Linked DNA regions of Dinoroseobacter shibae DFL 12 = DSM 16493. The protein of the gene in region 1 interacts with the protein of each later gene in a pairwise test. Links are inferred from orthologs where the notes say so. Each region holds a gene or a part of one and is shown on either strand. Other genes may lie near its edges.

Evidence for each region.
Region 2: the proteins of def (region 1) and rplV interact in binary tests that used the Escherichia coli proteins (3 or more experiments, as listed by UniProt). The link is inferred for Dinoroseobacter shibae DFL 12 = DSM 16493 from one-to-one orthologs.

Annotation. Positions count from the first base shown.
Region 1 is NC_009952.1:178,818-189,199, reverse strand. Bases 4,353-7,342 are described here. They hold def (peptide deformylase), read right to left. Parts: upstream 6,115-7,342; coding sequence 5,590-6,114; downstream 4,353-5,589. Other genes in these bases: DSHI_RS00885 (MalY/PatB family protein), read left to right, coding at 6,227-7,342; def (peptide deformylase), read right to left, coding at 5,011-5,517; fmt (methionyl-tRNA formyltransferase), read right to left, coding at 4,353-5,014. In the rest of the region: DSHI_RS00930 (LysE family translocator), read left to right, coding at 219-833; DSHI_RS00925 (lysophospholipid acyltransferase family protein), read left to right, coding at 856-1,509; DSHI_RS00920 (phosphatidate cytidylyltransferase), read left to right, coding at 1,506-2,456; DSHI_RS00915 (DUF3429 domain-containing protein), read left to right, coding at 2,496-2,948; DSHI_RS00910 (class I SAM-dependent DNA methyltransferase), read left to right, coding at 2,945-3,544; rnhA (ribonuclease HI), read left to right, coding at 3,537-4,010; more of fmt, read right to left, coding at 4,115-4,352; more of DSHI_RS00885, read left to right, coding at 7,343-7,399; DSHI_RS00880 (hypothetical protein), read right to left, coding at 7,403-7,756; cobM (precorrin-4 C(11)-methyltransferase), read right to left, coding at 7,817-8,593; cobJ (precorrin-3B C(17)-methyltransferase), read right to left, coding at 8,717-10,382. UniProt on the Escherichia coli protein: Removes the formyl group from the N-terminal Met of newly synthesized proteins. Requires at least a dipeptide for an efficient rate of reaction. N-terminal L-methionine is a prerequisite for activity but the enzyme has broad specificity at other positions.
Region 2 is NC_009952.1:282,751-292,891, reverse strand. Bases 4,666-7,414 are described here. They hold rplV (50S ribosomal protein L22), read right to left. Parts: upstream 6,356-7,414; coding sequence 5,975-6,355; downstream 4,666-5,974. Other genes in these bases: rplB (50S ribosomal protein L2), read right to left, coding at 6,641-7,414; rpsS (30S ribosomal protein S19), read right to left, coding at 6,359-6,637; rpsC (30S ribosomal protein S3), read right to left, coding at 5,253-5,975; rplP (50S ribosomal protein L16), read right to left, coding at 4,826-5,239; DSHI_RS01445 (DUF6552 family protein), read right to left, coding at 4,666-4,675. In the rest of the region: rplF (50S ribosomal protein L6), read right to left, coding at 1-116; rpsH (30S ribosomal protein S8), read right to left, coding at 129-518; rpsN (30S ribosomal protein S14), read right to left, coding at 535-840; rplE (50S ribosomal protein L5), read right to left, coding at 859-1,422; rplX (50S ribosomal protein L24), read right to left, coding at 1,422-1,727; rplN (50S ribosomal protein L14), read right to left, coding at 1,727-2,095; rpsQ (30S ribosomal protein S17), read right to left, coding at 2,169-2,399; rpmC (50S ribosomal protein L29), read right to left, coding at 2,412-2,618; DSHI_RS01455 (2OG-Fe(II) oxygenase family protein), read left to right, coding at 2,811-3,431; DSHI_RS01450 (DUF4149 domain-containing protein), read left to right, coding at 3,483-3,872; more of DSHI_RS01445, read right to left, coding at 4,445-4,665; more of rplB, read right to left, coding at 7,415-7,483; DSHI_RS01415 (outer membrane protein), read right to left, coding at 7,779-8,393; DSHI_RS01410 (DUF5615 family PIN-like protein), read right to left, coding at 8,772-9,140; DSHI_RS01405 (DUF433 domain-containing protein), read right to left, coding at 9,155-9,784; DSHI_RS01400 (YHS domain-containing (seleno)protein), read left to right, coding at 10,078-10,141. UniProt on the Escherichia coli protein: This protein binds specifically to 23S rRNA; its binding is stimulated by other ribosomal proteins, e.g. uL4, bL17, and bL20. It is important during the early stages of 50S assembly.

The DNA.
Region 1 (10,382 bases):
CAACATCGCAATCCCCCAAACCGCCCGGCTCACACCACCGCATTAACCTTAACACGCCTCCGCCAAGCTCAACGCGCCCCACCCCTTCATCTGTGCAGAAATACTCCGGGGGGGTGGGGGCTGGCCCCCACGCAGGCCCGCCGCCCGGCGCAAACCCGCTGGTCAAGCGGACCGCTTTCGCCTTACCCTTGGTCCGTTGCGTAACCCGAGGGCCATAGATGATCACCGCCTCTTTCCTGCTCACCGCCTTCGTGGTCGTCCTCGCCCCCGGCACCGGGGTGGTCTACACTCTCGCGCTCGGTCTGGGCCGAGGCCGCCGCGCCGCCGGCTGGGCCGCCCTTGGCTGCACCCTCGGGATCGTGCCGCACCTGCTGGCCGTCACCCTCGGGCTGGCGGCGGTGCTGCACAGCTCGGCGCTCCTGTTCAACCTGGTGAAATTCGCGGGCGTCGCCTACCTGCTCTGGCTCGCCTGGGGCGCGCTGCGCGACGGCGGCGCGCTGCAGGTCCGCGCCGAGACCACCGCCGAGCCCGGCTGGCGCATCGCCCGGCGCGGTGCGCTGATCAACATCCTGAACCCCAAGCTGTCGATCTTCTTTCTCGCCCTCCTGCCCCCCTTTCTGTCGGGCAACCCGGCTACCGCCACCGCCGAGATGGTGCTTCTCGGCGCGGTCTTCATGGCCCTGACCTTCGCCGTGTTCCTCGTCTACGGCGCCTTCGCTGCCCAGGCCCGCGACTGGGTGCTCGGCTCGGCCCGCGCCATGGCCTGGCTCAACCGGTCCTTCGCGGCGGTCTTCGCCCTGCTCGCCGGTCGTCTGGCGCTGGAGCGCGCATGACGCGCAGCCGGCCCGCGTCCTGATGCGGCTGCTGACGGGGGTCGCGGCCTGGCTGCTGGGCGGGGGGCTGATCCTGCTCGCCCGCCTGCTGACCGCGCCGCGCGCGATCTGGCAGGGGATCGAACCTGTACCGCGGCAACGGGTGTATTACGCCAACCACACCAGCAATGCCGACCTCATCCTGATCTGGTCCGTCCTGCCCCCGCGGCTGCGCCGCGCCACCCGCCCCGTGGCCGGCAGCGACTACTGGCTGAAATCCAGGCTCCGCGCCTTTGTCGGGCATGAGGTCGTCCGCGCCGTGATGGTCGAGCGGCGCCCCGAGCATCGCGGCGACGAGGACCCGATCGCGCTGATCCTCGACGCGCTGGACGAGGGCAGCTCGCTGATCATCTTCCCCGAGGGCAAGCGCAACATGACCGACGCCCCGGCCCTGCCCTTCAAATCGGGGATCTACAACATTTCCAGGGCCCGGCCCGCCGTGGACCTCGTCCCGGTCTGGATCGAGAACCTCAACCGCGTGATGCCCAAGGGCCATGTCATCCCGGTCCCGCTCCTGTGTACCGTGTCCTTCGGCGCGCCCATCCGCGTCGAGGAGGGCGAAGAGATCGGCCCCTTCCTCGCCCGCGCCGCCGATGCCATGGTCGCTCTGCGCCCCAATGGGGGCAGCAAGCCATGACCGAGCCCACCCTCCCCTTCGCCTGGGAGATCACCGCCATCGGCGGGCTGCTGGTCCTCGCGACGGTCATCGCGCGGCTGCTGCGCCAGCGCCTGTCGCCCAGCGGCGAGAACGCCACGATCGAGAACCTGAACGCCCGGATCATGGCCTGGTGGGCGATCTCGGCACTGGTGGCGCTCTTCTCGCTGGGCGGCGATGCCGGGGTGGTCACACTCTTCGGGATCTGCGCCTTCGCCGCCCTGCGCGAGTTCATGACGCTGACGGCCAAACGCACGGCGGATCACTGGGCCATCGCGGCCTCGTTCTTCGTGGTGCTGCCGGTGCAGTTCCTGCTGGTGGGTCTGGGCTGGTACGGGCTCTATACAGTGTTCATCCCGGTCTATGCCTTCCTGCTGCTGCCCATTCTCTCGGCGTTGCAGGGCGACCGCACCGATTTCCTCGAACGCGTCGCGGAAACCCAATGGGCGCTGATGATCTGCGTGTTCTGCATGAGCCATGTGCCCGCGCTTCTGACCCTGAACATCCCCGGCGGCGAGGACCGGATGATCCTGCTCCTGGCCTTCCTGGTGATCGTGGTCCAAAGCACCGATGTGCTGCAATACAGCTGGTCCAAGCTGATCGGGCGGCGCAAGATCGCGCCCACCCTGTCGCGCACCAAGACCTGGCAGGGCATGATCGGCGGCATCGCCTCGGCCACCCTGCTCGGCGCGGCACTCTACTGGATCACCCCCTTCGCGCCTTGGCAGGCCGCCCTGCTCGCCTGCCTCGCCGCGACCGTGGGCTTTTTCGGCACCCTGGTGATGACCGCGATCAAACGCGACCGGGGCGTCAAGGACTGGGGCCCGATGTTCGCCGGCCAGGGCGGGTTCATCGACCGGCTCGATTCAGTGCTCTTCGCCGCCCCGGTGTTCTTCCACGTGGTCCGGTTCTTCTTTCACACACCGTAGGGTCTTGCCGCCCGGCCTCGCGCCCGGCAGAAAGACGCCATGAATGACATTCCTCGCAGCGCCCTGATCCTCGGCCTCGCCGGGCTGATCCCGTTCCTCTTCGGCGCGGGCACGCTGGTCTTGCCCGGCCTCGCCGCCTTCGGGATGGAGGTGTTCGGCCCCCGCTTCATCGGCCCTTACGTGCAGATCTTCTACGGCACGATCATCCTCGCCTTCATGTCCGGCGTGCTCTGGGGCTTTGCCACCAAGGCCACAGGCACCGTGGCCACCACCGGCTACGGGCTCAGCGTGATCCCCGCCCTCTGGGCCTTCTTCACCGTGGGCGGCGGGTCGGCCAACGCGCTGACCAACCTGATCGCCGGGTTCATCGGGCTGCTGGCGTTGGACTACCTGTTCTGGCGGCAGGGGCTGGCGCCGCGCTGGTGGATGCACCTGCGGGTGCTGCTCACGGCCATCGTCGTGGCCTGCCTCGCGGTCGGGGTGGTGGTGTGAGCGATCCGCAAACCCTCGCCGTCTACGCGCGGGAGGCGGAGCGCTACCGCGCCCGCTTCGCCGACAAGGGCGCGGATGGGCATCTGCAGGCCTTCCTCGACGCCCTGCCTGCCGGGGCGGATGTGCTCGATCTGGGCTGCGGGCCGGGGCGCGCGGCCGCCCTGATGCAGGCGGCCGGGCACCGGGTGGTGGCGATGGACGCCACGCCCGAATTCGTGGCCCAGGCCCGCGCGCTCGGGGTCGACGCGCGGCTCGCGCGGTTCGACGACCTCGACGCCGCGGCCGCCTTCGACGGGATCTGGGCCAATTTCAGCCTGCTCCACGCGCCCCGCGCCGAGATGCCCGGCCATCTGGCGGCCATCGCCCGGGCCCTGCGCCCCAGCGGGCTGTTTCACCTGGGCCTGAAGCTCGGCACCGGGGAAGAGCGCGACGCGCTGGGGCGGTTCTACACCTACTATACCGACGCGGAGCTGCAGCAGCTCCTGACCGACGCCGGCCTGACGGTGTCGCATACGGATTTCGGCACCGGCGAGGGGCTGTCCGGCCGCACCGATCCCTTCATCATCGTCACCTCCCGGAGGGTCCCCGATGCCTGAGCTTTTCGCCTACACGGACGGGGCCTGTTCGGGCAACCCGGGGCCCGGCGGCTGGGGGGCGCTGCTCATCGCCCGCGACGGCGATACGGTCGTCAAGGAGCGCGCGCTCAAGGGCGGCGAGGCCGAGACCACCAACAACCGGATGGAGCTTCTGGCCGCGATCCACGCGCTGGAAGCGCTGGAACGGCCCGCCAGGCTGACCGTCGTGACCGACAGCGCCTATGTGAAAGGCGGGGTCACGGGCTGGATCCACGGCTGGAAGCGCAATGGCTGGAAAACCTCGACCAAGAAGCCGGTGAAGAACGAGGACCTCTGGCGCAGGCTCGATGCCGCCCAGGCCCGGCACGAGGTGCAGTGGGAATGGGTCAAGGGCCATGCAGGCCACCCGGAAAACGAACGCGCGGACGCGCTGGCCCGGGAAGGCATGGCGCCCTTCAAGCCCGGCAAATCCAAAGCGGGCCGCTGAGCCCCAAGGCGCTTCGAAGCGCCTTGATCAAGCGCCTTGCAAGGCGCTTGGAACGCGATTTCCAAATCGCGTGTCCAAGCCCGTTCGAACGGGCTTGCCCCGCATCAGTCCAACCGCGCGGGCAGGGTCATGCCGCGCAGGATCTCCGCCGCATCGGCCGCCTTCCTGCCCGCCCGCTGCGCCCGCGTGATCTCCACCGCCCCCACGCCGCAGGCCAGCGTGAACCCCTCCAGCACCTGTCCCGCAGCACCCGACCCCTCGGCCAGCCGCGATCCCAGCAGCTTCACCCGTTCGCCCGCTATCTCGCACCAGGCCCCGGGCACCGGCGACAGCCCCCGGATCAGCCTGTCCACCTCGACCGCCGGGCGCGACCAGTCCACCCGCGCCTCTGCCTTGTCGATCTTGGCGGCATAGGTCACGCCCACCTCGGGCTGCGGCTCGGGCACCAGTTCCGCCCGCCGCGCCAGCGCCTCGACGATCAGCCGCGCGCCCAGGGCCGACAGCCGGTCATGCAGGCCCCCCGTGGTCTCCTCCGCCCCGATCGCCACCGCCTCGCGCAACAGCACCGGCCCGGTATCGAGCCCCGCCTCCATCTGCATGATGCACACGCCGGTCTCCGCATCCCCGGCCAGGATCGCCCGGTGGATCGGCGCCGCCCCGCGCCAGCGCGGCAGGAGCGACGCATGGATGTTCCAGCACCCATGCTCCGGCGCGTCCAGCACCGCTTGCGGCAGGATCAGACCGTAAGCCACGACCACCGCGATCTCCGCCCCGAGCGCGGCGAAATCCGCCTGTGCCTCGGCGCCTTTCAGGGACACCGGATGCCGCACCGCAAGCCCCAGCACCTCGGCCCGCGCCTGCACCGGGCTCGGGCGCGGCTTCTTGCCCCGCCCCGCCGGGCGCGGCGGCTGGCAATAGACCGCCGCCACCTCGTGCCCCGCCGCCACCAGCGCATCGAGCACCGGTACCGAAAAGGCGGGCGTACCCATGAAGACCAATCTCATCTTGCCAGCTTCCTTGCCTTGCGCAGCAGCATGTCGCGTTTCGTCTTGCTCAGCCGGTCGAAATACATCCGCCCCGCCAGGTGATCGATCTGGTGCTGCACGCTGGTGGCCCAGAGCCCGACGAAATCCTGCTCCTTAACCGCGCCATTTGCATCCAGGAACCGCACCGTCACCGCCCGCGGCCGGTCGATCTTCGCAAAGACGCCAGGCAGGTTCGGCGACGCCTCCTCATGGCTGCGCAGCTGTGCGCTGGCATGGAGCACTTGCGGATTCGCCATCCGGATCGCCCGGCCCCGCTCCTCGGAGGCATCGACCACCGCCAGCGCCTGCATCACGCCGATCTGCGGGGCGGCCAGCCCCGCGCCCGGCCCCATCCCCGGCATCGCCTCCATCGTGTCGATCATGTCGTCCCAGACGGTGCGGATCTCGTCGGTGATCTCGGCCACCGGGGCGGCGGGGGTCCGCAGCCGCGCATCGGGCCAGGAGAGGAAGGGTCGGATCATTGTCAGACAATTTGCCCGACACTTGCCCGACACGTGCCCGACAAAAATCCGACGCCGCGCCGACCGCCCGATTCAGCCCTCGGCACGGGCACGCTCCCGCTTCAGTTTCACCATCTTGCGGGTGATCATCTGCCGCTTCAGCGGCTTGAGATAATCGATGAACAGCTTGCCGTTCAGGTGGTCGATCTCATGCTGCACGCAAGTGGCATGGAGCCCGCCCCACCTGGCACTGGCGTCCCCGCCCTCCAGCGTGGTCCAGCGGACCTCGACCTCCGCCGGACGCTCCACATCGGCGTACATCTCGGGGATCGACAGACAGCCTTCCTCGTAGGTGTTCATCTCTTCCGAGGACCAGACGATCTCGGGATTGATCAGAACCATCGGGTCCGGCTCGCCATCCTTGGGGGCGCAATCCATGGTGATGATCCGCGTCATCGCGGCCACCTGCGGCCCGGCCAGCCCGATGCCCGGCGCGTCATACATGGTGGCCAGCATGTCATCGGCCAGCTGCCGGATCTCGTCGGTGATCTCGGCGACCGGGTCGACGGTCTTCTTGAGGCGCGGGTCGGGATGGATCAGGATCGGTCGAATGGTCATGCCGGTTGATGTAATCCACGCCCCCCCCGGGCGCAACATCCCCGCCCGGATCGGCGGGCCTTGCACCTGCCCGCCAGACCGTTAGCCTCGCGGCAAACCCGAGGGGACAGGCATGACTTTCGACACCGAGATCGACCGGCGCAACACTGACTGCATCAAATGGGACAAAATGGAGAGCGCCTTCGGCGTCTCGCCCGAGGACGGGCTGGCCATGTGGATCGCGGACATGGATTTCCCGCCAGGCCCGTTTCTGCAGGAGGCCATGCAGGGCCTGCTCGCCCGCGCCGATTACGGCTATTTCTGCGGGCTGGAAAGCTATGAGGACGCGATCATCGGCTGGATGCGCGACCGCCATGGCTGGACCGTGGAGCGGGAGTGGATGTTCACCACCTACGGGCTCGGCAACGGCATCGCCATCACGCTGAACGCCCTGACCGCGCCGGGCGACGAGGTGATCATCTTCTCGCCCGTCTACCACGAGTTTGCCGCCAAGATCACCAAGACCGGCCGGGTGGTGAAGGAGTTGCCCCTGGCGATCGTGGACGGGGTCTACACCATGGATTTCGACGCCTATGCGGGGATGCTGTCGGGGCGCGAGACCATGGTCATCGCCTGCTCGCCCCACAACCCCGCGGGCCGTGTCTGGACACAAGAGGAGCTGACCGCGCTCGCCGATTTCTGCCAGCGTCACGACTTGCTGCTGATCTCCGACGAGATCCACGCGGACCTGACCTTCGCAGGCCACACCCATATCCCGATGCACGTCGCCGCGCCCCAGATCGCCGACCGGCTGGTGATGACCACCTCGGCCTCCAAGACCTTCAACATCGCGGGCGGGCGCACGGGCTGCGTCACCATTCCCGACCCCGACCTGCGCGCGCGGTTTCACCGGTTCTTCAACACGCTCGACATGCAGCCCAACCTGCTGGGCGTGGCCCTCACGCGAGCGGCCTACTCCCCGGCGGGCGCGGCCTGGTGCGACGCGCTCTGCACCTACCTGGAGGGCAACGCCGCGGTCTTCAATGACGGCGTGAACGCCATCCCCGGCCTCTCGGCCATGCCGATGCAAGGCACCTATCTGGCCTGGGTGGATTTCGCGGGCACCGGCATGGAACGGCCGGAATTTTCCGAGCGTGTCTATGGCACAGCCCGCATCGCGGCCACGCCCGGCCATACACTGGGCAAGGGCGGCGAGAGCTGCCTGCGGTTCAATGTCGGCATGCCGCGCGCACGGGTTCAGGAAGCCGTGGACCGGCTGGCCGACGCTTTCGCGGACCTGCAGTGATCCCTACTGCCGGGCAATCAACCCCGCGGGCACGTTCGGCCCCGGATCGTAATCCAGCGGCACGTTCTCGCGGGTGCGGGTCATGCGCTTGAACTCATAGCGCATCTCCGGCCCATCCAGAGCGGCGGTCACGATCAGCGCCTGATAGAGGTGCTCGGATCCCTTGTAGATATCGACCAGCCCGCGCAGATGCGGTGCCCCGTCGGCGCGCAGGGTAAAAGCCTCCGCTCCGAAACTCTGGATCGTGTAGGCCTCCGGTCCGACCTGGACCCGCAGGCGCCGCTTGTCCCGGCGCGCGGCCCGCACCCGGGCCTGATTGAGGCCGTCGCGCACCTCCTTGGGCAGAAACTCCGACATGGCATCCCCTCCTCATGCTGATAAAGAAGATGCGCCGAACGCCGCCAAGATCAAGCGCGACTAGGACCCCGTCTTCCGCGCGCGGGGGCGCAGCACATGGGGCATCTCGGGATCGTAGAGCGCGCTGTCCTTGAAATCGGTGACTTCGCCCAGGGCCGGGCCGACCAGGATCAGGGCCGTGCGCGTGATCTTCTCGGCGCGCACCTTGGCATGGATATCCGCCAGCGTGCCGCGCAGGAACATCTGGTCCGGCCAGCCCACGCGGTAGGCCACGACCACCGGACATCCGGCCCCGTAATGGGGGGTCAGCACGCGCTCGATCTCGCGCAGGTTGCGCACGCCCAGGTGGATCGCCAGGGTCGCGCGGGTTCGGGCGAAATTCTCCAGCGTCTCGTGCTCGGGCATGGAGGTGGATTTCATCGACACCCGGGTCAGGATGATGGATTGCGCCACCTCGGGGATGGTCAGCTCCTGTCCCAAGGCCGCCGCCGCTGCCGCATAAGCGGGCACGCCGGGGATGATTTCGTAAGGAATGCCGTCCGCCCGCAGGCGCCGGATCTGCTCGGCGATGGCGCCGTAGAGCGACGGGTCGCCCGAATGCACCCGCGCCACGTCCTGCCCTCGCCCATGGGCCGCGACAATCTCGGCGTGGGTGTCGTCGAGGGTCATGGGGGCGGTGTCCAGCACCCGTGCCCCGGCGGGCGCGCCCGCCACCACCTCCGCCGGGACCAGAGATCCGGCATAAAGGCACACGGGGCAGGCCCCGATCACCCGCTGCGCCTTGAGGGTCAGCAGCTCCGGATCGCCCGGCCCCGCGCCGATGAAATAGACCGTCATCGCGCATCCTCCCGCATCAGTCGGGCACACCCCGTGAACAGCCGCCGCGACGCGGGCCCATGAGCGTCCCGGCCCGCCACGCGCGGCGAAATATCGAATGCAGGCGCAGCCTGCGCCTTTGGATCACCCCGCATCGGACAGGTCCCCGTCGATCTTGCGCGCATAGCCGCGCGGCGTGTACATGCGCGGCCCCGCGCCCAGTTGCGCGAGCTTCGAATTCGACGAGCCCACCAGCACCACGGTGAGCATGTCGACCTCGTCCACCTCCAGACCGTCGAGCCGGCGATAGCGGATTTCCTCCTCCGGGCGTCCCAGAGAACTCGCCAGCAGGACGGGCGTGTCCGCGGGCCGGTGGGCCAGCAGGATCTCGCGCGCCTCGGCCAAGAGGGTCCGGCGGGTCTTCGAGACCGGGTTGTAGAAGGCGATGACGAAATCCCCCTCCGCCGCCGCCCGCAGCCGCCGCAGGATATCCGCCCGCGGCGTCAGCAGGTCCGACAGGGAAATCGCGCAAAAATCATGGCCCAGCGGTGCGCCCGCCCGCGCCGCCGCGGCCTGCAGCGCGCTCACACCGGGCGCGCAAATCACCTCCACCCGGCGCGCGGCATCCGACACGCCCTGCGCCTCCGGCCCCCGGTCCAAGAGCTCGAACACCAGCGCGCCCATGGCATAGATCCCCGCATCGCCCGAACACACGAGGGCCACGTTGCGCCCCTCCCCCGCCCGTTCCAGCGCGTAGCGGCAGCGGTCCTCTTCCCCGCCCAGGGGGAAATCCGCGCGCGCCTTGCCCGCGGCCAGCGGGCCGAGCAGGTCGATATAGAGGCCGTAGCCCACCAACTCCTCCGCCTCCGCCACCAGGCGGCTAGCCTCGGGTGTGCGCCAGGCCGACTGGCCGGGCCCGATGCCCACGACCGACACCCGTCCCCGTGCCCGGCCGCGCAGCGCGGTGATCGGCGCGGGGGCGCGGGCCAGCGCGCAGGTGGTCGTCGCGGTCTTGCGCTTGGGCTGGACCAGCACCGCGTCCGGCCCCGCAGCCGCCAGCGCCGCGCCTTCCGCGACCCCGTGGCAACCGACCTCGGCAAAGACCACCTCGGACGGGGTGGCGAGCCGCGCGGCCTCCGCCTCCAGTTCGGCCGCGGTGAAGACCCGCAAGGGAACGCCCAGTTCGGCGGCCAGCGCATGCATCGCAGGCTCGTCGGCCTTCAGGCCCAGGGTATTGAGCGAGGCCACGGCACCGGGAGCGACCCCGGCCTCCGCCAGCATCTCGAAGACCTGCGCCCGCAGCACCTGCGGGTCTGCATCCCGCGCGCAACCGGCGCCGAGCGCAAAGCGTTGCGGGTGATAGACCAGCCGGTCCGGCCCACCGGCCAGCGGCGCCTCGGTCACGGCGATCTCGGCCCCCTCGCCAGCGGGCAGGTCGAACAGCGCCTCTCCGGTCAGACGCGCGCCGCCCCCCGACAAGAGCCCCGCCATCACCGATTTCGCATCGCCCGGGTTGGCCAGCCGGTAGCCCGACGGCGGTGCATCCAGCGCCACGCCGAGCGCCACATCCCCCGCCGTCGTCACCGCCGACACCCCGCCCAGAAGGTCCGACAGATCCGCCGCGATCCGGTTCGCGCCCCGGTGCCCGCCCAGAAGCGGCACCACCACGGACCCGTCCTCGGCCACGGCCACAACGGGGGGCTCGGCGGTCTTGTCGGCCAGCAGGGGGGCCACCGCCCGGATCAGGATGCCGGCCGCGCAGACCCCCACCACCGGCACCCCGGCGGCAAAGAGGTCGCGCACATGGGTC
Region 2 (10,141 bases), 100 kb from region 1 along the record:
TCGGTGGCGGTGAAGCTGCGGGTGGCCTTGGGCCCCTTCACTTCGATGGTCTGGCCGGACACGGAGGCGGTGACACCTGTGGGCAGCTCGACCGGTTTCTTACCAATACGGGACATCGCGGGACCTCCTTAGAAGACCGTGCAAAGCACTTCGCCGCCAACATTGGCAGTGCGTGCATTTGCATCGGACATGACGCCGCGCGGGGTAGAGACGATGGACACACCCAGGCCCTGGCGGACCGAGGGGATGTCTTTCGACCCCATGTAAACGCGACGGCCGGGCTTGGACACCCGCTTGAGCTCGCGGATCACCGGAACACCCTCGTAGTACTTGAGGCTGATCTCCAGTTCCGGGTGCTTGCTGTCCGCGACCTTCTCGTAGCCACGGATGTAGCCTTCGTCGGTCAGAACATCGAGCACCCAGGCCCGCAGCTTGGAGGCCGGCGTGCGCACGGTGGACTTGCCCCGCATCTGCGCATTCCGGATACGTGTCAGCATATCGCCGAGAGGATCGTTCATCATGTGCTAACCCTCCTTACCAGCTGGACTTCACGAGGCCGGGGATCTGGCCTGCGGAGCCGAGGTCGCGCAGGGCGATCCGGCTGATTTTCAGTTTGCGGTAATAGGCATGCGGACGGCCCGTCAGCTGGCACCGGTTGTGCAGCCGGGTCGCCGAGCTGTTGCGCGGCAGTTCCGCCAGCTTCAGGCGCGCCTTGAAGCGCTCTTCCATCGGCTTGCTGTCGTCATTCGCGATCTCTTTCAAAGCGGCCCGCTTCGCGGCGTATTTCGCCACCAACTTCTGACGCTTCTTCTCGCGTTCGATCATTGCTTTCTTAGCCATATCAGTCTCTCCCGCGCGTCACGAGTTGAAGGGCATGTTGAAATGCTTCAACAGCGCTTTCGCTTCCGCGTCCGAAGCCGCGGTGGTGCAGATGATGATGTCCATGCCCCAGACCTCATCGACCTTGTCGAAGTTGATCTCGGGGAAGACGATGTGTTCCTTGAGCCCCAGGGCATAGTTGCCCCGCCCGTCGAAGGCCGAGCCCTTCACGCCGCGGAAGTCGCGGATGCGGGGCATGGCGATGGTGATCAGACGATCGAGGAACTCGTACATGCGGTCGCCGCGCAGGGTGACCTTGGCGCCGAGCGGCATGTCTTCACGCACCCGGAAGCCCGCGATGGACTTCTTGGCCTTGGTGATGACCGCCCGCTGACCGGCAATCGCGCTCAGGTCGTCCTGAGCCGACTTGGCCTTCTTGCTGTCCTTCACGGCCTCGGCCCCGGCGCCGATATTCAGGACGATTTTGTCCAGGCGCGGGATCATCATGTCGTTCTTGTAACCGAACTCTTCCTTCATGGCGGCGCGGATCGTCTCCGCATAGGCCGCCTTCAGGCGCGGTGTATAGGTGGCAGCGTCCAACATCAGACAACCTCCCCCGTGGTCTTGGCGAAGCGGACCTTCTTGCCGTCTTCCATGCGGAAGCCGACGCGGGTCGGTTTGCCGTTGCTGTCGACGAGCGCCAGGTTGCTCAGGTCGATCGGCATCGCTTGCGGGATGCGGCCGCCCTGGCTGTTCTGGGACTGGCGGGTGTGGCGGATGGCGATGTTCAGCCCGTCAACCACGGCCTTGCCGGTCTTCGGCGAGACGGACGTGATCTCGCCCTCCTTGCCCTTGTCCTTGCCGGCCAGCACGACGACCTTGTCGCCCTTCTTGAGTTTCGCAGCCATCAGAGCACCTCCGGCGCGAGCGAGATGATCTTCATGAAGTTCTTCGCGCGCAACTCGCGAACCACCGGCCCGAAGATCCGGGTGCCGATCGGCTCGTTGTTGTTGTTGAGGATCACGGCCGCGTTGCGGTCGAAGCGGATGGCGGTCCCGTCTTCGCGACGGACCTCCTTGGCGGTGCGCACGACGACGGCCTTGCGGACGTCGCCCTTCTTCACGCGACCGCGCGGGATGGCTTCCTTCACCGAGACGACAATGATGTCGCCGACGGAGGCGTATTTACGCTTGGACCCACCCAGAACCTTGATGCACTGAACACGGCGTGCGCCGGAGTTGTCAGCGACATCCAGATTGGTTTGCATCTGGATCATGTGGTTTCTCCCGACCTTTGGAGACAGCGATGCGAGCCGCCCCAGGGTTTCGATAAATCGCGAAAGCGATGCCTCAGTTGGCGATCACTTCCCAACGTTTGGTTTTCGACATCGGCGCGCATTCCTGAATGCGGACCTTGTCCCCGACCTTGAACGCGTTCTCGGCGTCATGGGCGCGGTATTTCTTCGACTTCCGGATCGTCTTCTTCAGAACCGGGTGGGTGAAGCGGCGCTCCACGGACACGGTGACGGTCTGGGCATTCGCGTCGCTGGTCACAACGCCATTCAGAATACGCTTGGGCATGTGCGGCGCTCCTTATTCGGTCGCGGCCGCAGCGGCGGCCTTTTCGGTCAGGATCGTGGCCACCCGGGCCACATCGCGGCGCACGGAGCGCATGCGGGCAGTGTTCTCGAGCTGGCCGGTGGCCTGCTGGAAGCGCAGGTTGAAGGCTTCCTTCTTCAACGCGGCCAGCTGATCCCGCAGCTCGTCCGGCGTCTTGTCACGCAGTTCCTGGGCGTTCATCGCCATTTCCTTTTTTCAACGTCACCAGTGGGCCCCTTTTCATGCGTTGCCGCATGCCGGGTCACCTCGATTCTGGTGGAGTCCAAGATGAGAGGGCCGTATAGGCCCCCCAGAGACCCATGGCAAGCCCGCATTTCCCTGTTTTCCAAGGGGTGCGTCGGGTTGCCGACCCAGACCCGGAAAGGAAGGCCCATGCCCGCGATCACTTCTCTCTTCGTCACCCGGCTCTACCGCGCGCAACTGGCCGAGTTCGGACCCGCCCTGGACCCGGGCGAGCTGGAGAAATCCTGCCTCGTGATCGCCGAAGATGACGATGCCGGACAGGACTGGTGCGAGCAGAACGGCTATCCCGGCTACACCTCCTACGCGTCGCTCACAGACCTGCCCTGGCGCTTCCCGATCTTCGCCGATCTCGTCAAGGCGCTCGATGCCCATGTCGCCGCCTTCGCCGAGGATCTCGCCTTCGACCTCGATGGCCGCGCGCTGAAACTCGAAGACATCTGGATCAACATCCTGCCCCAGGGCGGGATGCATGCGAGCCACATCCACCCCCATTCGGTGATCTCCGGCACCACCTACGTGGCCATGCCCGAAGGCACCTCCGCCCTGAAACTCGAAGACCCCCGGTCGGCCCGCATGATGGCCGCCCCCGCCCGGCTGAAAGACGCCCCCGAAGACCTGCAAACCTTCGTCTACGCCAAACCGGCCGTCGGCGATGTCCTCCTGTGGGAGAGCTGGCTCCGCCACGAGGTCCCAATGAACATGGCCGAGGAAGAACGCATCTCCGTCAGCTTCAATTACGCCTGGGCATAGACGGAGAGCCCACGCCGCCTATCTGTTCCGCGACCGGAACCGGAGGCTGCGATGACCGACCTTGTGCTCTTGATGTCCGCCACCCTGCTGGGCGGCATGGTGTTCTACAGCTTCGGCTTCGCGCCGGTCCTGTTCGCGCAACTCCCGATGGAGCGGGTGCGGCCACTGCTGCGGGGCACCTTCCCCTACTACTACCTCGCGGTGATCGGGCTCTCGGCGGTCACGGCGGTCGCGGCCTGGTTCGTCTCCCCGCTGGCCGCCGGGCTGTTCGCGGCGATCGCGCTCAGCACCGTCTACGCCCGCCAGATCCTCATGGCCCAGATCAACGCCGCCACGGATCGCGGCGACAAAAAAGCCTTCGGTATGCTCCACGGCCTGTCGGTGGTGATCCAGCTGATCCAGATCGGCCTTGCGGGCTGGGCGGTGGTTTTGGTGGGGTAGAACACTTGGGATGGAGCACCGTCAGCGTCGTGCGGCGTCTTTTGAGAAAACGAAGCGAACTACCCAAAATTGTACATGCAGTAAAACGAAGCAAACGAGTAAGAACTCAACCCACTGCAACGCGGCAAAAGCCGTTGTAGCACCCATAACTTCATATGTTTCAAAAGAGAGCACTGCCGACCCTTCTTGAACAGGGCTATTCCGCCTCAGGTTTTCTGCGAAAGAACGGAGGCCAGCGTGCGCACTTCCAAGGCAGAATACCAAGGGGGCCAAGAAAACCCACTGCCCGTAATACAGGTATAGAAAGTAAAAACGCTCAAGAGCATGTCGATTTGCATGGGCAACCCACGATAGGAAGGCAAGTGGCCCAAACATGAACGGAATAAGTGCGAGGAGATTATTCCACGCCCAAGGCCAAATCAGAAAGCTGCCTAGAAGATCATGCTCCACGTTTAATGCACTCCACGCGACCAAGCCGTTCCCTGGCGAGGTCTTCTCTTACTCAAACGATGCAACATAGGAACGATTTTCGCTAGGCGCTTGAGACTGGCTCGACGGACGTGCTCTCGCCATCAGGCGTTCAGATAGCCCGCGAGCAGCGAGATGAACGCGCCCACATGGACCACCATGATCGCGCGGTCCTTCCACATCACGCCCACGGCAAACCACAGGAAGATACCCGCAAAGAAGAACCAGATGTTCCACGGCACAAGGTTGAGCCCTGTCAGGCCGTAGCCGATCAGTTGAATGATCGTGGCGATCCATTTGACGATGTCGACGGGTTTGAGCGTGTCTGCGGTCATGGTAATTCCAACGCGGCAAGGGAGAGACGAAAAAGCCCCCGCCGTGTAGGCGGGGGCCTTGAAACTCGGAAGGTGCGGGGCCCGGACGCTTTTCTGCGAAAACCGCCTACACCCAACTGGTCAGAAAACGCTTTCGCGTTTTCGACCGGGTCACCAGTCCTCGCGGACGACCGTGCGGGTCTTGATCGGCAGCTTCATGGCCGCCAGGCGCAGGGCCTCGCGGGCCACGGGCTCGGAGACACCGTCGATCTCGAACATGATCCGGCCCGGCTTGACCTTGCAGGCCCAGAAATCGACGGAGCCCTTGCCCTTACCCATCCGAACTTCGACGGGCTTGGAGGTCACCGGCAGGTCCGGGAAGATCCGGATCCAGACTCGGCCCTGACGCTTCATGTGACGCGTCATGGCCCGGCGGGCGGCTTCGATCTGGCGGGCGGTGATCCGCTCGGGTTGCAGGGCCTTCAGACCGTAGGTGCCGAAGTTCAGGTCAGACCCGCCCTTCGCCTCGCCCCGGATGCGGCCCTTGAACTGTTTGCGGAATTTCGTGCGCTTTGGTTGCAGCATCGTTCAATACTCCTCAGCGATCCCGGCGCGGGCGACCGCCACCCTGGGGACGCGGGCCACCGCCTTCTTGCAGCTCGGCATGACGCCGATCGCGCGCTTGCGGATCGTGCTCCATGATCTCGCCCTTGAAGATCCAGACCTTGATCCCGATGATGCCGTAGGCCGTGGTGGCCTCGACATTGGCGAAGTCGATATCCGCGCGCAGGGTGTGCAGCGGCACACGCCCCTCACGGTACCACTCGGTCCGCGCGATTTCCGCACCGCCGAGACGCCCCGCCAGGTTCACCCGGATGCCTTGCGCGCCCATGCGCACGGCGTTCTGCACCGCGCGCTTCATGGCGCGGCGGAAGGACACCCGACGCTCCAGCTGCTGGGCGATGCTCTCGCCGACCAGGGCCGCGTCCAGCTCCGGCTTGCGGACCTCGACGATGTTCAGATGCAGCTCGCTGTCGGTCATCGCCGCGATCTTGCGGCGCAGACCTTCGATATCCGCACCCTTCTTGCCGATGATGACACCGGGACGGGCGGTGTGGATCGTCACCCGGCACTTCTTGTGCGGACGCTCGATGATCACACGGCTGATGCCGGCCTGCTTGCATTCTTCCTTGATGAACTCGCGGATCTTCAGATCCTCGAGCAGCAGGTCACCATAGTCCTTGGTGTCTGCATACCAACGGCTGTCCCAGGTCCGGTTGACCTGAAGCCGCATGCCGATGGGATTAACCTTGTTACCCATTATGCCTGCTCCTCAACTTGACGGACCTTGATGGTGATTTCCGCAAAGGGCTTGATGATCTTGCCGAACCGGCCACGGGCCCGGGGACGCCCGCGCTTCATGGTCAGGTTCTTGCCGACCCAGGCTTCCGCGACGATCAGCTCGTCGACGTCCAGCCCATGGTTGTTCTCGGCATTGGCGATCGCGGATTGAAGGCACTTCTTCACGTCCACGGCGATCCGCTTGTGCGAGAAGGTCAGATCGGCAAGCGCCTTGTCGACCTTCTTGCCCCGGATCATCTGCGCGACGAGGTTGAGCTTCTGCGGCGAGGTGCGCAGCATGCGCGTCTTGGCCATCGCCTCGTTCTCAGCCACGCGGCGGGGATTCTTGTCCTTACCCATGACTTACTTCCTCTTCGCTTTCTTGTCCGCCGCGTGACCGTAATAGGTCCGGGTCGGAGAGTACTCGCCAAACTTCTGGCCGATCATGTCCTCGGTGACGTTCACCGGGATGTGCTTGCGACCGTTGTAGACCCCGAAGGTGAGGCCCACGAACTGCGGCAGGATGGTGGAGCGGCGCGACCAGATCTTGATCACTTCGTTGCGGCCCGACTCGCGGGTCTTCTCGGCCTTCTTGAGGACGTAAGCGTCGACAAAGGGGCCCTTCCAAACAGAACGCGTCATCTATCAGCGGCCCTTCTTCTTGGCGTGCCGCGAGCGGATGATCAGCTTGCTGGACGCCTTGTTCTTGTTGCGGGTACGGGCCCCCTTGGTCGGCTTGCCCCAGGGGGTGACCGGGTGACGCCCGCCAGAGGTCCGGCCCTCACCACCACCATGGGGGTGATCGACGGGGTTCATCACGACACCGCGCACGGAAGGACGAATGCCCTTGTGCCGGTTGCGACCCGCCTTGCCGAGGTTCTGGTTCGAATTGTCCGGGTTCGACACGGCACCGACGGTGGCCATGCATTCCTGCCGCACAAGCCGCAGCTCGCCCGAGCTCAGACGGATCTGGGCGTAGCCGCCATCGCGGCCGACGAACTGGGCATAGGTGCCCGCCGCACGGGCGATCTGGCCGCCCTTGCCGGGCTTGAGCTCGATGTTGTGCACGATCGTGCCGATCGGCATGCCCGAGAACGGCATCGCGTTGCCCGGCTTGATGTCGGCCTTCTGAGAGGCCACCACCTTGTCGCCCACGGCAGTCCGCTGAGGGGCCAGGATATAGGCCTGCTCGCCATCGGTGTAGGTGACCAGCGCGATGAAGGCGGTCCGGTTCGGGTCATATTCGATCCGGGTGATCACGCCTTCCACGTCGAACTTGCGACGCTTGAAATCCACGATCCGGTAGAGACGCTTTGCCCCGCCACCCCGGCGGCGCATCGTGATCCGTCCAGTGTTGTTCCGGCCACCCTTCTTGGACAAACCCTCGGTGAGGGATTTGACCGGACGGCCTTTCCACAACTCGGAACGGTCGATCAGAACCAGCCCACGCTGGCCCGGCGTCGTCGGCTTATACGACTTGAGTGCCATGCTTTCTGTCTTCCGTTGTTGCGTGCCGGGTAGAACCCGGCTTCTCGGTTTGAAGGGCCCCGAAGGTCCCCATCTCGCTTGGTCGCAGGCCGGGGCTCTGCCCGGCACCAAACCAAAATCAAAGCCCCGGACGAATCCGGGGCCTTGCGGATGGGGTCTCGTACGGCAGTCAGGTCAGGGCGTCAAGCGCCACAGGCGATATCGGCCCACCGACACCGAGCAGGCCCAGCCCGCCACGCAAAAAGCCCCGCAGGAAGCGGGGCTTTGAGCCGTCGTCACGAGGGATGCGTCAACCTCAGAAGCGGTAGGCCGCCTTGATGTGAAGCGTGTTGAGGTCCACGTCGTCGAAGCTGTGGTACATGTACTCGCCCCCGACGGTCCAGTTATCGCCCACCCGGTAGTCATAGCCGAGGCCAAGGAGCCAGTTCGTATCGCTGCCGTCGATTCCGTCGAACACGTCACCGGCGCTGTCGAGGCTGCCATAGGCGATGCCCGCCGTGCCGTAGAGCAGGCCGTTGCCGATCTCCCGCCCGACGATGAGCTTCAGACGCGCGATCTCGTCAAAGCTCGCGGTGTCCCCGCCATCCTCGGTGATCTCCAGATCGGCCCAGTCGTACTGGACCTCGGGGCCGACATACCAGCCGGAGCCCACGTCAAACAGGTAACCGGCGGTCAAACCCCCGATGAAACCATCATCATTGTCGTCGCCATCGATGGCCGCATCGATGTCGAAGTCGCCATAGGCGTAGCCGAGCTGGGCACCGATATAGCCACCCGCCCAGAAGGGCGCGGGCGCCGGGACGGGCGCCACCATCACCGGCGCGACGGGCGCAGGCTCCGGGTTCCCCGCGTAAAGGCTTCCTGTGGAAGCCGCCAAAACAAGTCCGAACGCAGTAGCAGTACGGAACATTTCTTTCCCCTTTGTGTGGAAGTAGGATGAAGTCATATCATCCAAACGCACCCCACTCCATGGGGTTCCGCAGGGCGCGAATTAATTTGAGCGTCTCATTGCTTGCGGGCCACAGGCCCCGGCGCCTCTGCACCGTAATGACGGAATGCCTGGCGGGCACGACGCCCACGCCAGGCAGAAAACCCGGCACCTCCTGCGCCCGAAATCCTCAGCAGCGCACGCCACCACCCCCGCCCGACGTACCCCCGAAGCGCACAAACTGCGGCCCCAACCCGCCAAGAGCAACGCCCCGGCCGAAAGCAGGGCCTTGCGGATGAGGTCGTGCAGGGAGTTCAGAGCCCTAGGGTAGAGGCTCGTTCGCAGTGCAACTTCGGCTAGCTAACGGTGAGTACGGATGTAATTTCCACCTATCTCCACCCAAAAACGGCGCGCAACTCTAGAGCACGCGATTTCCCACTCGCTTTCAATCAATTCGATTGCTTCTCTGACTCTGTGGACCGCTTGGGGCTCTGAGCAACGAAACTGCAGTAAATGCAAACTGCGAAAACGCAGCTTGCCCACACCGTTCTGCTTCGCAATCTGTCGCATGTCTTTATCCACGGCAACCAAGATCGCTTCGTTGCGCTGTGCAATCTCTGCGACCAAAGTGTCCGGCGATCCCCTAGCCATCACGTCCTGCATATATGTTACCTTGTGGTTCCTTTCCGCGAGGAACCTGCCTACAGATCGAGGCGCGCCTTCATCCATGAACAGTGGCAGTATCAAGCCGCCTCATCATCCGCCAAGGCCGCCTCAACGTCATCTTGGGTCAAAGTCGGATACTCGTCCAAAATCTCCGTTACGGTGAACCCTGCCTCGCGGAATGCCCTTATCGCTGAAACAGGGACACGCGTGCCCGCCACAACGCGTCTGTTGTGCATAACACGACGTTTCTGGGCGACTTGACCGATACAGGCGTCGTCTCGTTTCAAAAACTCTTTGAGCCCTGCATCCAGTTCATCGAGTGTTTCGGCGAGTGAGATCGCCATTATCTTTTGCCCCGAAACAACTTGCTCCGGTTCCCCTGTTTTTGGGTGAAAGAAAGCAACTTCATCCCCATCAACCCAAAGCTTCAAGCCTCGCCAAACCGTGGGATCAAACTCAGACAGTCGTTGCTTTACGATCCGCAGCCGTTGAAGCGGAACTTTCTTGCGAAGCCTGGCGACAACCTTCAATGAAACGAGATCAAGGTAACTGTAAATGCGGCTGAAAGGGTCACCACGCTCTTCCCACGCGTACTCAGGGCAAAAAAAGTCCGTATCATCCCAGTAACGCAGCTGCCTGACGGAGATCCCCGTCAAACGAGAAACTTGCTCGTCCGTGAAAGCGGTTATGACGTCTGAGTTAGCCACGAGTTCTTCCTAAGTCGCATTCCGAATATAGTACCTTCATGCCCCGCGTGACCAGTCACAGTTCGACCTGTCAGGTTTGTGTGTTGCAAATCCTCCAGCCTTTGTCCTGATTTCGCATGCAGGCACCCCGCCCCGATCACGCGCGCATGCCGTAGCAGTGATCGTTTGGTGATCCGAGTTTATTCGCTTTCCCCCCGTCCGCGCGGCAAGTCTTGACCTGCACGGACACCGTGCAACGTCGACATCTCTCAGAGCGGTCGGCGTTCGGACCATACCCCAGCGAGGAAAACCCCATGCCCAAAACCCTGTCCCTGAAATCTCTCCGGACCGGCTTTGTCGTCGCGACCCTGGCCACCA